Regions from separate parts of the Kitasatospora sp. NPDC058046 genome, predicted to be linked through region 1. Evidence: riboswitches for the same ligand, from Rfam matches in the RefSeq annotation. Region 1 holds a riboswitch; each other region holds the start of a gene.
The links. Region 1 has a riboswitch for cyclic di-AMP ahead of ACFVU7_RS01305 (NlpC/P60 family protein). Riboswitches for the same ligand answer to the same signal wherever they lie in the genome.
Positions count from the first base shown of each region.

Region 2: another riboswitch for cyclic di-AMP. It lies ahead of ACFVU7_RS04615 (transglycosylase family protein); the one in region 1 lies ahead of ACFVU7_RS01305 (NlpC/P60 family protein).
Region 3: another riboswitch for cyclic di-AMP. It lies ahead of ACFVU7_RS29150 (transglycosylase family protein); the one in region 1 lies ahead of ACFVU7_RS01305 (NlpC/P60 family protein).
Region 4: another riboswitch for cyclic di-AMP. It lies ahead of ACFVU7_RS32175 (M23 family metallopeptidase); the one in region 1 lies ahead of ACFVU7_RS01305 (NlpC/P60 family protein).

Region 1 is NZ_JBHVRS010000001.1:281,138-284,335, forward strand. Features, by position in the region: gene ACFVU7_RS01300 (C40 family peptidase) at 1-220, opposite strand, end outside; gene ACFVU7_RS01305 (NlpC/P60 family protein) at 448-1,563, opposite strand; cyclic di-AMP (ydaO/yuaA leader) riboswitch at 1,574-1,727, opposite strand; gene ACFVU7_RS01310 (C40 family peptidase) at 2,065-3,102, opposite strand.
Region 2 is NZ_JBHVRS010000002.1:134,364-137,561, forward strand. Features, by position in the region: gene ACFVU7_RS04610 (cytochrome P450) at 1-1,202, shown strand, start outside; cyclic di-AMP (ydaO/yuaA leader) riboswitch at 1,424-1,592, shown strand; gene ACFVU7_RS04615 (transglycosylase family protein) at 1,598-2,503, shown strand; gene eno (phosphopyruvate hydratase) at 2,858-3,198, shown strand, end outside.
Region 3 is NZ_JBHVRS010000016.1:232,838-236,035, forward strand. Features, by position in the region: gene ACFVU7_RS29145 (hypothetical protein) at 84-284, opposite strand; gene ACFVU7_RS29150 (transglycosylase family protein) at 581-1,975, opposite strand; cyclic di-AMP (ydaO/yuaA leader) riboswitch at 1,962-2,132, opposite strand; gene ACFVU7_RS29155 (hypothetical protein) at 2,583-3,198, opposite strand, start outside.
Region 4 is NZ_JBHVRS010000019.1:197,758-200,955, reverse strand. Features, by position in the region: gene ACFVU7_RS32180 (hypothetical protein) at 1-433, shown strand, start outside; gene ACFVU7_RS32175 (M23 family metallopeptidase) at 527-1,375, opposite strand; cyclic di-AMP (ydaO/yuaA leader) riboswitch at 1,388-1,546, opposite strand; gene ACFVU7_RS32170 (YiaA/YiaB family inner membrane protein) at 1,742-2,032, shown strand; gene ACFVU7_RS32165 (alpha/beta fold hydrolase) at 2,106-2,987, shown strand; gene ACFVU7_RS32160 (TetR/AcrR family transcriptional regulator) at 3,047-3,198, shown strand, end outside.

The DNA.
Region 1 (3,198 bases):
GCCGCTGGGCCTCCTGCGCGGCGTTGAACCTCTCGGACGCCTGCTCGGCCTCGTCGTACAGCTGCTCGACCTGCGTCTTGACGTCCTGACGGTCGCCCGGGTCGGGGCTGGCGGGGGCCGCCTGGGCGCTGCCTCCGGTGGCCGCGCCCAACGCGGTGGCGGCGGCCGCGGTCAGCACCAGCGCCCGGGTGAGCAGTTGGGAACGGCGGTGCACGGGCATGGCGGCAGCGGCTCCAATCCTGCGGCGCGGCCCCCGCCGCCGCACCGGGACGGGCGGCCGTCGAGCGGGAGTCCGGTGGCAGACGTTAGCGAGTCCGGGCAAGCGAGTCCAAACCCCTCCCAACCCGAATATTCACTCCCCAATCGGACATCAGATCGAGCCGCCGGAAAAGCCGCAGGCCCGGCCTCCCCTGGGGGAGACCGGGCCTGGAGACGTCCGAGCGGGGATCAGACCCGCACGATGCCGGTCAGCGGCATGTTGGTGACCGCCTCGTAGCGCACCGACGCGCCCGGCTTGGGCGCGTGCAGCACCTGGCCGTTGCCGGCGTAGATGCCGACGTGGTGGGCGTCGGTGTAGAAGATCAGCAGGTCGCCGGGCTGGGCCTTGGAGAGGTCCGTCCCGAGCCGGGTGCCGGCCGAGGCCTGCGCCTGCGAGGTGCGCGGCAGCGACACGCCGGCCTGGTTGTACGCCCAGACCATCAGACCGGAGCAGTCGAAGGAGCCCGGGCCGGTGGCGCCCCAGACGTACGGGCTGCCGATCTTGGAGGCGGCGGCGGACAGCGCGGCGGCACCGCGCGAGCTGCCGGGGGCCACGTTCACCGGAGCGGTGGTCGTGGGGGCCGAGAGGCTGCCGCGGCTGTTGTCGCGGGAGGCGCGGTCGGCCTGCTGCTGCTGGGCCTGGGCGGCGTCGGCCTTGGCCTTGGCCTCGGCGGCGGCCTTCTCCTCGGCCTGGCGCAGCGCCTGGCGGTCCTGCTCGGTCAGCGTGTTGAGCAGGTCCTGGGCCGCCTTCAGCTTGCCCTGGACCTCGTCCTTGGAGGCCTTCAGCTGCTGGGTGGTCGACTCCAGCTCGGCGAGCTTGCCCTGGGCCTCGTTGCGGTCCTGGTCGAGCTTGCGCTGCTGCTCCTGGAGCTCCTTCAGCTGACCCTTCTGGGTGCTGCCGGCCTGGTTCAGCGCGTCGGCCTGGCTGAGGAAGCTGTCCGGGCTGGAGGAGAACATCAGCTGGACGGTGGGGGATATCCCCCCGTTGCGGTACTGCTCGCCGGCGATCTCGGCGAGGCCGCCCTGGAGCTCGGTGACCTGGGCCTGCTGACGGGCCACCTGGTCCTGCAGGCCGGAGACCTGCTTCTCCAGGTCCTGCTGCTTGGCCTGGGCGGCGTTGTAGTTCTCGGTCGCGACCTCGGCCTGCTCGTTGAGCTGGTCGACCTGCCCCTTGACCTGTTCCTTGGTCGGCTGCGGGTCCGCGTGGGCACCCTGCGCGGAGAGGACGACGGCTGCGGCGGCGACGCCGGTCAGGATCGAGACCCGGGCGCGGCCGGCGGGCTTGGGACGACGATGGGACGCCACGAAGGCGGACTCCTTCTTCCTACGGCCGCCTACCGGGTGAGCTGACGGGTTCGGGCCGGAAGCATGCCCTACGACGCCTCACGGCCGTTCCACCGGCCGACCTGGCGCCGATTCACCCCGGAGGAACGTGGTTCCCCGGCTCCGCTCCGCAGCGCCCCCTACCACTGGGCTCCCCTGTCGGACAGTCGCTTCGACCTGTCCCGCTGCCTTGCGAACTCGACGGTAACCACCGCCGCCACCCTGGCTGGGCGATCGACAGTGCGGTGGTTCGGAGCATGACCCTAGTAACTGAACCGTGATCGGTTCAAATCCTTGTCAGAAAAAAGACAGAAGATTACCCAAGTTCCTTTGTGAAAATGACCGATGGTGACCATTGACGCACACAAGGCTGATCGGTTCTCACCATGTGGTCGTCGAAGGGCCGGAAACCCGAAACGCCACCCCGAACGGGGGTGGCGCTTTTCACAGGCCCCCGCGGGAGCCCCCGGGCGTGTCGGGCCGTCAGACCCGGCGGATGGTGTTGATCGACATCGCGTCGGCCTTCATCACCTTCACCACGTCGCCGGTGTGCGGCGCGTGGACCACCATGCCGTTGCCGATGTACATCCCGACGTGGTGCATGTCGGGGCCGTAGATCACCAGGTCGCCCGGCTGGGCCTGGTCCAGCGAGGGGATCCGGGTGCCGTAGTGGCCCTGCTCCTGCGAGGTGCGCGGCAGCGAGACGCCCGCCTGCCCGTACGCCCAGACCATCAGGCCCGAGCAGTCGAAGGTGGTCGACCCGGTGGCGCCCCACACGTACGGCGAGCCCTGCTTGCTCATCGCCTTGGCCAGCGCCGTGGCCGCGTAGCCGCTGGCCGGCGGCAGGCTGCCGAGGTCGACCCGGTCGCTGCCGCGCGAGGCGCGGTCGTCCTGCGCCTGCTGGGCCCGCAGCGCCGCGCGGTCGGCGGAGCTCAGCGAGTTCAGCAGGTCCTGGGCGGCCTTCAGCTTGGTGTTGACGTCCGACTTGGCCTGGTTCAGGTCCTTGGTGGTGGTGTCCAGCGAGGCGAGGACGGCGGCCGCCTCGGTCTTCTCCTGGTCCAGCCGGCGCTGCTGGTCCAGCAGCCCCTTGAGCGCCTCGGCCTGACTGGTGCTGGCCTGCTGGACGGTGGAGGCCTTGTCCAGGTAGCCGGACGGGTCCGAGGAGAGCATCAGCTGGACGGACGGGTCGATGCCGCCGCTGCGGTACTGCTCGCCCGCCACCTCGGCGAGGCCGCCCTGGAGCTGGGTCATCTGCTCCTGGCCGCGGGCCACCTGGTCCTGCAGCTGGTCGGCCTGCTTGCGCAGCTGGTCGGCCCGCTCCTTGGCGCCGTTGTACTTCTCGGCCGCCTGCTCCTGCTCCTCCTGGAGCTGGTCGATCTGCGCCTTGACGTCCGTCTTGTTCGGCTGCGGCGCGGCGTGCGCGGCCACCTGGGCGGAGAGGGCGACCGCGGTCGCAGCGGCCGCGGTGAGCACGGAGATCCGTGCGCGGCTCGGCTGCTTGGGACGGCGGTGGGAGGCCAAGGGACCGGCTCCTTCTTCCAACGGGCTCACCTGATGGGATGAGATTCCGGAAAATAGGTTTGACGCCAGACCCTAGTGAAGATCTATCCGTTTTGC
Region 2 (3,198 bases), on a different contig from region 1:
GCACCACCCTGCCGAGCGGGGTGGAGGCCTGGCTGGTGACCAGGTACGCGGACGCCCGGCAGGCGCTCGCGGACAGCCGGCTGTCGAAGAACCCGGCGCACCACAGCGGGCAGGCGCACCGCACCGGCCGGGTGGGCATCCCGGGCGAGCGGCAGGCGGACCTGATGACCCACCTGCTGAACATCGACCCGCCGGACCACACCCGGTTGCGCCGGCTGGTGTCGAAGGCGTTCACCCCGCGCCGGGTGGCCGAGTTCGAGCCGCGGGTGCAGCAGCTCACCGACCGGCTGATCGACGGCTTCGCGCAGCGCGGTTCGGCGGACCTGATCCACGAGTTCGCCTTCCCGCTCCCCATCTACGCGATCTGCGACATGCTCGGGGTGCCGGCCGAGGACCAGGACGACTTCCGCGACTGGGCAGGGATGATGATCCGCCACGGCGGGGGCCAACGCGGCGGCGTGGGGCGGGCGGTGAAGCGGATGCGGGCGTACCTGCTGGAGCTGATCCACCGCAAGCGGGCGGACCTCGGGGACGACCTGATCTCGGGCCTGATCCGGGCCGGCGACCACGGTGAGCACCTGACCGAGAACGAGGCCGCGGCGATGGCCTTCATCCTCCTGTTCGCGGGTTTCGAGACCACCGTGAACCTGATCGGCAACGGCACCTACGCGCTGCTGCGCAATCCGGAGCAGCGCCGGCTGCTGCAGGAGTCGGTGGTGCGCGGGGAGAGCGCGCTGCTGGAGACCGGGATCGAGGAACTCCTGCGCTACGACGGGCCGGTGGAGCTGGCGACCTGGCGGTTCGCGACCCGTCCGCTGACCATCGGCGGGGTGGACATCCCGGTCGGCGACCCGGTGCTGGTGGTGCTGGCCGCGGCGGACCGCGACCCGGCCCGGTTCGCGGCGGAGAACACCCTGGACCTGGCCCGGAAGGACAACCCCCACCTGGGCTTCGGGCACGGCATCCACTACTGCATCGGCGCTCCGCTGGCGCGGCTCGAAGGGCGTGCCGCGCTGGCCACGCTGCTTTCCCGGCTGCCCGATCTGCGGCTCGCGGAAAGCCCGGAGAATCTGCGCTGGCGGGGTGGTCTGATCATGCGTGGCCTGCGCGAACTCCCGGTGGAATTCAGTCCGGAGAGCCGTTCCCCGCACGCCCCTCCGCACCTCGTTCCGGATGCCTCTTCGACGCCTCCGACCTGCTGAGATCGCGCTGACGGGACGTCGCCGATCGCCCGCCGACGGGGGTGTGAACACCCATCAATCCGGACATAACGCCGCTGTTGGTAGGCGATCGGACACGGGCCGTAATTGTTGTGTGATATCGGTGATATGAGCTTGTGATTGGTCTGATGATCTGTCTACTCTCCCTGGAGTTCGCAGCTGCGGACCTCGTACGCGGAACGCCGAATCCTGCCCGCCGCGTCACGGGAAACCGACCAGAACCCTGGGCAGGGGCGGGGGAACCAGGTTTGTTGCCGTCTCCCCACGGCTTGGGGTGAAGCCGCCCGAGCGGAATCGTTTCCGCGTACGGCGGCCGGGCCACCTCCCGGTCCGAACCCGACAGCTCACCTCGCAGGCGTACGGAGAGGGACCTCTTCATGCTGTTCGTTGGAACTGGCCGTCACCGTCGTCGCACCCAGGCCGAGAAGGCCATCGCCGTCGCCGGTGTGGCCGGCGTCGGACTCGCGATGCCGCTCCTCACCGCCACCGGCGCCTCCGCCGCCCCGGCCTCCACCTGGGACTCCGTCGCCCAGTGCGAGAGCGGCGGCAACTGGAGCATCAACACCGGCAACGGCTTCTACGGCGGCCTCCAGTTCACGTCCAGCACCTGGAAGGCGTACGGCGGCACCGCCTACGCGGCGCAGGCCAACCAGGCCAGCAAGGCCCAGCAGATCTCGGTCGCCGAGAAGGTGCTGGCCTCGCAGGGTCCGGGCGCCTGGCCGGTCTGCTCCCAGAAGGCCGGTCTGACCAAGGGCGGTGCCCCGGCCTCGGTCGACACCTCCTCGGACGCCAAGCCGCAGTCCGCCCCCAAGCAGCAGGCCCCGAAGCCCGCCGCCAAGCCCGCCGAGAAGCCGGTCGCGCAGAAGCCCGCCGCCCAGAAGCCGGCCCAGAAGCCCGCCGCGCAGCCGGTCCAGCAGGTCGCCCCGCAGCAGCAGGCGCAGCCGCAGACCCCGGGCTTCTCCGGCAAGGCCGGCTGGGACGCCGACGCCAAGGTGTACTGGTACCAGAACAACGGCGGCTGGTACTGGACCAGCCACCAGAGCGTCTACCAGCAGTACGCCGGCCAGGCCGCCGCCCAGCCGCAGTACGCCCCGCGCGCCGCGCAGCAGGCCCCGCAGGCCGCCGGCCACGACTACACCGTCCGTGCCGGTGACACCCTGTCGACCATCGCCGCCGCCCAGGGCGTGTCCGGCGGCTGGAGCGCGCTGTACGAGCAGAACCACTCCACCGTCGGCGGCGACCCGAACCTGATCATGCCCGGCCAGGTGCTGCACCTCGGCTGAGCCGCCCCGCCCGACGCCGGGACCGCCCGCGGCCGGCAGCACCCCGAGACCGGGGTGCCCGCCGGGGCGCCCGCCGCCGCGCCGGAGCGCTCGGCGTCGACGCCGCTCCACCCCGCCGTCCGAAGGGGGCCGGTCCTACCGGTCCCCTTCGTCCGCATTCGCCCGCTCCGGTGGGACAAGCTGGGACAAGCAGGTGAACTACCGGTGGGTAGCAGGGCCACACGGTGAGACGGGACCGAGGCCGACGCGGCCACGGCAGCCCGGGCGGTTAGGCTCTGGTCGTAACGACTCCGCAATCGTCCTGCTGGCAGCACCACCGTCAGACCGGACCCTGCTCTCGCAAGGAGATGCCTCGTGCCGTCCATCGATGTCGTCGTAGCCCGTGAGATCCTCGACTCCCGCGGCAACCCCACGGTCGAGGTCGAGGTCGGCCTCGACGACGGCAGCACGGGTCGTGCCGCTGTCCCGTCGGGTGCCTCCACCGGTGCCTTCGAGGCGCTGGAGCTGCGCGACGGCGACAAGAACCGCTACTTCGGCAAGGGCGTCGAGAAGGCCGTCCTGGCCGTCATCGAGCAGATCGGCCCGGAGCTGGTCGGCTACGACGCCACCGAGCAGCGCCTGATCGACCAGGCCATGCTGGACCTGGACGCCACCCCGGACAAGTCCTCGCTCGGCGCCAACGCCATCCTGGGCGT
Region 3 (3,198 bases), on a different contig from region 1:
CGTCGGCGTGCGCGCGGTCGGCCGTCGCGGGCCGTGGCAGGCCGTGCCGGACCGTGGCGGACCGTGGCGGGCCGTGGGGTGGGTCAGCCCTCCTGGGCGGTCGGGCGGTCGGCGGTCAGGCGGTGCCCGTCGGCGGCCTCGCCGGTACGGGTCTCGGTGCGGCGGCCGCGGGCCAGGTAGTCGCGCAGGACCAGCTCGACGGCGTCCTGGGGGCTCTTGGTGCCGGAAAGCATCATCGCGTCGATCGCGAGGTTCGCGTCGAGGGTGACGGTGACCTGGGCCATGTGACTCCTCCTCGGGTGCAGAGCAGCAGCATGCCCGCTGGGGCGGCGATCCACCACGGAACGGGGCGGAACCGCGGTCGGGAACGGTCGGGCACGCCGTGGCCCCGGGAACGCCGGAACCCCCGGGGAGGAGCGACCAGACTCTCCCCGGGGGTGGTGGGCGGTCAGCGTTCGGACGACGGCCGACAGCTGACGGATAACAGCTGACAGATGTTGAAAGCTGTCAGCTGTTATCTGTTACCCGTCAGCTGTTACCGGCCGTCCGTCGGCCGTGCGCCGTGGACCGTGCGCCGTCCTCAGACCCGGCCGGCGAAGTCCGGGGCCCAGTTGGCGATGCTCTGCTCGCGGACGCCCGAGCTCGGGTTGGCGGCCTCGACGTACTTGCCGTTGCCGACGTAGATCGCGACGTGGTAGACGCCGGAGTCCTTGCCGTTGTTGGACCAGAACAGCAGGTCGCCCGCCTGGAGGCTGTCCAGCGAGACGTGGGTGCTGGCGGCGGCCTGGTCGGCGGCGACGCGCGGGACGGAGACGCCCGCGGCGCGCAGCGCGGCCTGGGTCAGGCCGGAGCAGTCCCAGCCGCCGTTGCCGGTGCCGCCGTAGACGTACGCCTGACCGACCTTCGACTGGGCGAAGGAGACCGCGGCGGCCATGCTGCCGGTCGCGGCCGGCGCCTGGGTCTGCGTCTGGGCCTGGGGCTGCGGAGCGGGCTTGGTGGCGGGCTTCGCGGCCGGCTTGGTGGACGGCTTGGCGGCCGGGGCCTCGGGCTGCGCGGTCGGCTGGGCGTTCACGGCACCGCCGTTCGCGGACTGGCCGGACTTCTGCGAGCGGTCGAACCAGGTGAAGTCCGAGCCGGACGTGCCGGCGGAGGACTGGCCGGCCCGGGCCTGGCCGTTGCCGCCGAAGGACAGCTGCTGGCCCGGGTAGATGGTGTCCGGACCCTCGGTCAGGGTGCCGCGGTTGAGGTCATACAGCCGCTGCCAGCCGCCCTGCACCTTGTGCTGGTCGGCGATCGCGGACAGCCAGTCGCCCTCGACGACGGTGTAGTCGCCGCCCTGGGCCTGCTGCTGGCGCTTCTGCACCCAGTCGCTCCGGTTGCCGGAGGCGGCGGAGTCGGTGGAGGCCTGCGCGTCGCCCTGGGCGGGCGCGGCGGGCTTGGCGGCGGGGGTCTGGGGCTGCGCGGGCTTGGCGCTCGGCTTCGCGGCCGGAGCGGCCGGAGCGGCCGGCTTGGCGCTCTGGGCGGGCGCGGCGGGCTTGGCGGCGGTCGAACCCGCCGAGGTGTCAACGGCGGCCGCGGCGCCGCCCTTGGTGAGCCCGGCCTGGACCGAGCAGACCGGCCAGGCGCCGGGGCCCTGCGAGGCGAGGACCTTCTCGGCGACGGCGATCTGCTGGTCCTTGGTGGCCAGGTCGGCGCGGGCCGCGTAGGCCGTGCCGCCGAAGGCGGACCAGGTGCTGGAGGTGAACTGGAGGCCGCCGTAGAAGCCGTTGCCGGTGTTGATGCTCCAGTTGCCGCCGCTCTCGCACTGGGCGACCTTGTCCCAGGTGGCGACGGAGGCGGCCGAGGCGGTGCCGGTGGTGAGGCAGGGGACGGTGAGGCCGACGCCCGCGACGCCGAGGGCGGCGATCACGCGACGGGTACGGCCGGACAGACGGGTGCCGTTGGTGGGCAGCATGAAGACGTGGTCCTCTCCCACGCCTGCGAGGTGAGCTGTCGGATTCGGGCTGGAGTTGCCCGGCCGTGCGGTGAGCACGGCTTCACCCCTAGCCCTGGACCGTTCCGGAGAGCGGTCCGGGGCGACTTACCTGTGGGTCCCCCGCTCCTGCCGTGGTGCGTTTTCGCGCTTCCAGGACATCCGACGGCAGGACTCGGCGTTGCGGATGACCGGGTTCGTGTGGTCACGAACGGGGAGCACGTTAATCAGACTTAAGTTCAAACTGCAAACCACTGTGATGTGCATCACGGTTTAGTGGAAACTGCCAAAATTGCCACTCACCATGATCGTAAATGATCGTTTTCAGGCAATGCTGTTGTGGAAGCCGACAACTGGCTCCGCCTCAGGAGTGGCGTGACGGTGCGTCGAATCGCGGAGTGGCGCACTCCGGCGGGTGGGGGAGCGGTCGCGATCGGAGCATGTGAATCCGCGCTCCCTATTTCCTTTCAAATAGCGCCAGAACGGACATTCCCCTTCATTGCCGGGTGGCTCCCGTACGGGACGGACGGGGTGGGGGAAGTACGCGGAAGGGCCCGGAACGCGATCCGTTCCGGGCCCTTCGGTGCGCGCGAACCCGCGCGCGGTGTCCTTATCGTCCGCCAGGCCCCTCGGCGGCCGCGTGGGCGCCACGGGAGCCCTCCACGACCCCCTCGGCCTCGGCGGCGGCCGCCGCCTCCGCCTCGGCCCGTGCCAGGTCCTCCGGGGACGGCGTGGGCAGCGAGGCCAGGTAGGTGGAGGCGATCAGCTGGCCGACCGACGGGTAGGCGCCCAGCGGCGCGGCCGACGGGCAGCCGGTCTCCTCGGCGGCGGTGGCGAGCAGCTCGGAGTCCGCCTCCGGGCCGATCACCAGCGGGGCCAGCGCCGGGCGCTGCGAGCCGGTGTCCTTGAGGTGGTTGACGGCCGCGGCCACCGAGCCGGGCACGTCGAGCGCGGCGGCGACGACCGGCACGGCCAGCCGGGCGGCCAGCAGCACGCCGGTGATGCCGGCCGCGGCGGCCGCGTCCTCGCCGCCGACGGTGGTCAGCACCACGCCGTCCGCGGCGGTCGCGATGGCGAACAGCCGGGCGCGGTCGGCCCGGGCCAGCCCGGCCTCGGAGAGCCGGACGTGCACGGCCTCGGCCAGCAGCGGGTGCGGGCCCAGCGGGTCGGTGACGGGCGCGCCGTACTCGGCGGCGAGCGCGTGAAGCCCGGTCAGGAAGGTGTGC
Region 4 (3,198 bases), on a different contig from region 1:
CCCGGCGGCGGTGCGGGACTGGCTGGCCGGCTTCGGGGAGCTCCCGGAGGAGGAGCGGCTGGCCGCGTACGAGGCGCTGGCACCGGCCGGCTGGCTGGACGAGCCGGACGAGCAGGGCTGGGGCCCGGGCCGGGTGCTGTCGGTCGGCATGGCCACGGACGGCGCGCGGCGGCTGCTGGAGCAGGGCCTGATGCGGCGCAGCTACCGCAACCTGGCGGAGCTGACCGCGCTGGGGCGGCCGATGCCGGAGGAACTGGCCGGGGACTTCGGGCGGTTCGAGGAGGCGGCGGTCGAGGCGGCGCTCGACCTGTTCGGCGGGTGGACGGTGCCGGGGCTGCCGCGGCTGCTGGTGACGGAGTTCCCGGAGCTGGCGCCGGAGCCGGGCCAGGAGGAGATCGAGGCGTACCTGGCGCAGCTGCCCGCCGAGGAGTGAGACGCCGCGCGGAAGCCCCCGGTCCGGTGCTGGTGCTCCGGGCCGGGGGCTTCGCGCTGGGTCCGCCCGGGCGGGTGCCTCAGGGCGGGTGCGTCAGGGGTTGAGGCCGCGCTGCTGGAGCCAGGGCTCCGGGTCGACCGGGGCGCCGCCGCCGGGGCGGACCTCCATGTGCAGGTGCGGGCCGGTGACGTTGCCGGTCGCGCCGACCTTGCCGATCTGCTGACCGGCGGCGACCTTGCCGGAGCCCTTGGTGATCGCGGAGAGGTGGCAGTACCAGATCTCGGTGCCGTCGGGCAGGGTCTCGACGATCCGGTAGCCGTACGAGCCGGCCCAGCCGGCCGAGGTGATGGTGCCCTGGCCGAGCGCGTGGACCGGGGTGCCGGTGTCGGCGGCGAAGTCCAGGCCGGTGTGCAGGTTGGCCCAGTAGCGGGCGCTCTGGCCGTAGTGGGCGGAGAGCCGGTAGTCCGTCACCGGGAGGGTGAGGGCGGCGGCCTTGGCCCGCTCGGCCTCCTCGGCGGCGCGCTTGGCCTCGGCCTCCTTGGCGGCGGCCTTGGCCTCCGCCTCCTGGGCGGCCTGGAGCCGGGCGGTCTCCTCGGCGGCGGTGCGCTGGCTGTCGGCCTGGTTCTGGATGCGGGCGGCGAGCGCGAGGCCGGGGTCGGCGGAGAGGGCGACCGCCGTCTCGTCCGGGGCCTCGATGGCGGGGGCGGCGGCCGGGGTCGCCGAGGTGAAGCCGGTGGCACCCAGGGTGGCGGCGACGGCGGTGACGCCGAGCAGCGGGGAGGTTCCGCGGGTCTGACGCGGCATCCGGTGGCGGTTGGTCTCGGCCTCCGCGGCGAAGTCCTCCGGGCCGAAGGCCTCGGGGCCGTCCGGACCGGGGTGGTCGAGGAGCTGGGTACCGGCTGCGAAGCCGGCCGGGTGTGCCGGGGTGTGCGTCGACGCCACGGAGGCGCGCTCCTTTCCTTCCTTCGCGCCTACCGGGTTAGCTGACGGGTTCGGAGCAGGAAGGTCTCCTACGGCCGGGCCGGAGCCCCGCCGATTCACCCCAAGGAACGTGGTTCCCCGGCTCCCTGACCTGCCCGGAGGCCGGTCGGTGGGATTAGGCGACGGCGCACGGTGCCGTCTGGGTACGGCGTTGACAACCGCGCTGCGTTATCAAACGTTAATCCTAGGAGGCTCTGATTCCAAGCCATCCGTTCGGAGCAGCCCCGCGGCAGGTGATCGGACGTCAACGAACGGTCCCTCATGCACGGCCCCATCTGAGTACGCCTACTCATGTGCGGCCCGGCCGGGCCGCAGCATCCTGACGCCATGAGCGCACCGATGCAGACCCGCACCACGGCCGCCTACTACCTCCAGGCCGTCCTGTCCTTCGCCCTGTCGGGCACCGCCCTCGCCGTGGGGATCGTCTACCTGCCGGTCGGCGGGTGGACCCGGGCCTTCCTCGGACTCGGCCTCCTCTTCACGGTCAGCTCCGCGTTCACGCTGGCGAAGGTGATCCGGGACCGGCAGGAGTCCAACGACATGGTCACCCGGGTGGACCAGGCCCGGCTGGAGAAGCTGCTCAGCGAGCACGACCCGTTCAAGGTCGAAGGGGTCTGACCACCCCTCCCCCTCTTCTCCGACGCCTCCGACGCCCGACCGCTTGACGGCTAAGGCTATTAGCCTTAGCTTTATGGCTATCGGCAGCAACGCCGATGCCCCGCACCGGCGGCCCGAGGAGGACCCCATGAACGGCACCATCACCCCGAGCACCCAGTACCTCACCGTCCCCGGCGGCCGGATCGCCTACGACGACACCCGGCAGGGCGACGGCACCCCGGTCGTCCTGCTCCCCGGCATGCTCGACAGCCGGGCCGCGTACCGGCACCTGCGCCCGCTGCTCGTCGCCGCCGGCCACCGGGTCGTCACCATGGACCTGCGGGGCTTCGGCGAATCCTCGATCACCTGGGACGACTACGGCCCCGCCGCCCTCGCCGGCGACGTCCTCGCCCTGCTCGACCACCTCGGCATCGAGCGCGCCGTCCTCGCCGGGAACTCGTACACCGGGGCCACCGTCGTCAAGGCCGCCGGGGACGCCCCCGAGCGGGTCGCCGGGATCGTCCTGCTCAACGCCTTCGTCGAGAACCCGCCGCAGGGCGCCCTGATGCGCGGCGCCATGGGCCTGATGGGCGCCGCCCTCGTCCACTGGCCGGCCGCCTGGGGCTTCTACCTGCGCCGGATGGCCTTCCCCGGCGCCAGGCCCGCCGACTTCGACGCGTACGTGGACGGGCTGGTCGCCGCGCTGCGCACCCCGGGCCGGAAGACCGCCACCCGCGGGTACGTCCACGGCGACTCGGCGCCGGTCGGCTGGACGGCCGCGGTGCGGTGCCCGGCCCTGGTCGTCATGGGCAGCAAGGACCCCGACTTCCCGAAGCCGGAGCTGGTCGCCGACCGGCAGGCCGCCGCGCTCGGCGCGCGGAAGGCGATGATCGAGGGGTCCGGGCACTACCCGATGGCCGACAACCCGGCGGCCACCGCGGACGCCCTGCTGCCGTTCCTCGCCGAGCTCGGCTGAGCCCCGCCCGCCCGCTGCCCGCCCCTGCCCGACCTGATCCGTACGGAGAGCCCGAACCCATGCCCCGCGTAGGACTGACCCCCGACCAGGTCGTCGACCACGCCCTCGCCCTCATCGACGAGCAGGGCGCCGAGGCCCTCACCCTGGCCTCCGTCGCCGCCCGGGCCGGGGTCGCCACCCCCTCGCTGTACAAGCACGTCAGCGGCGGCCT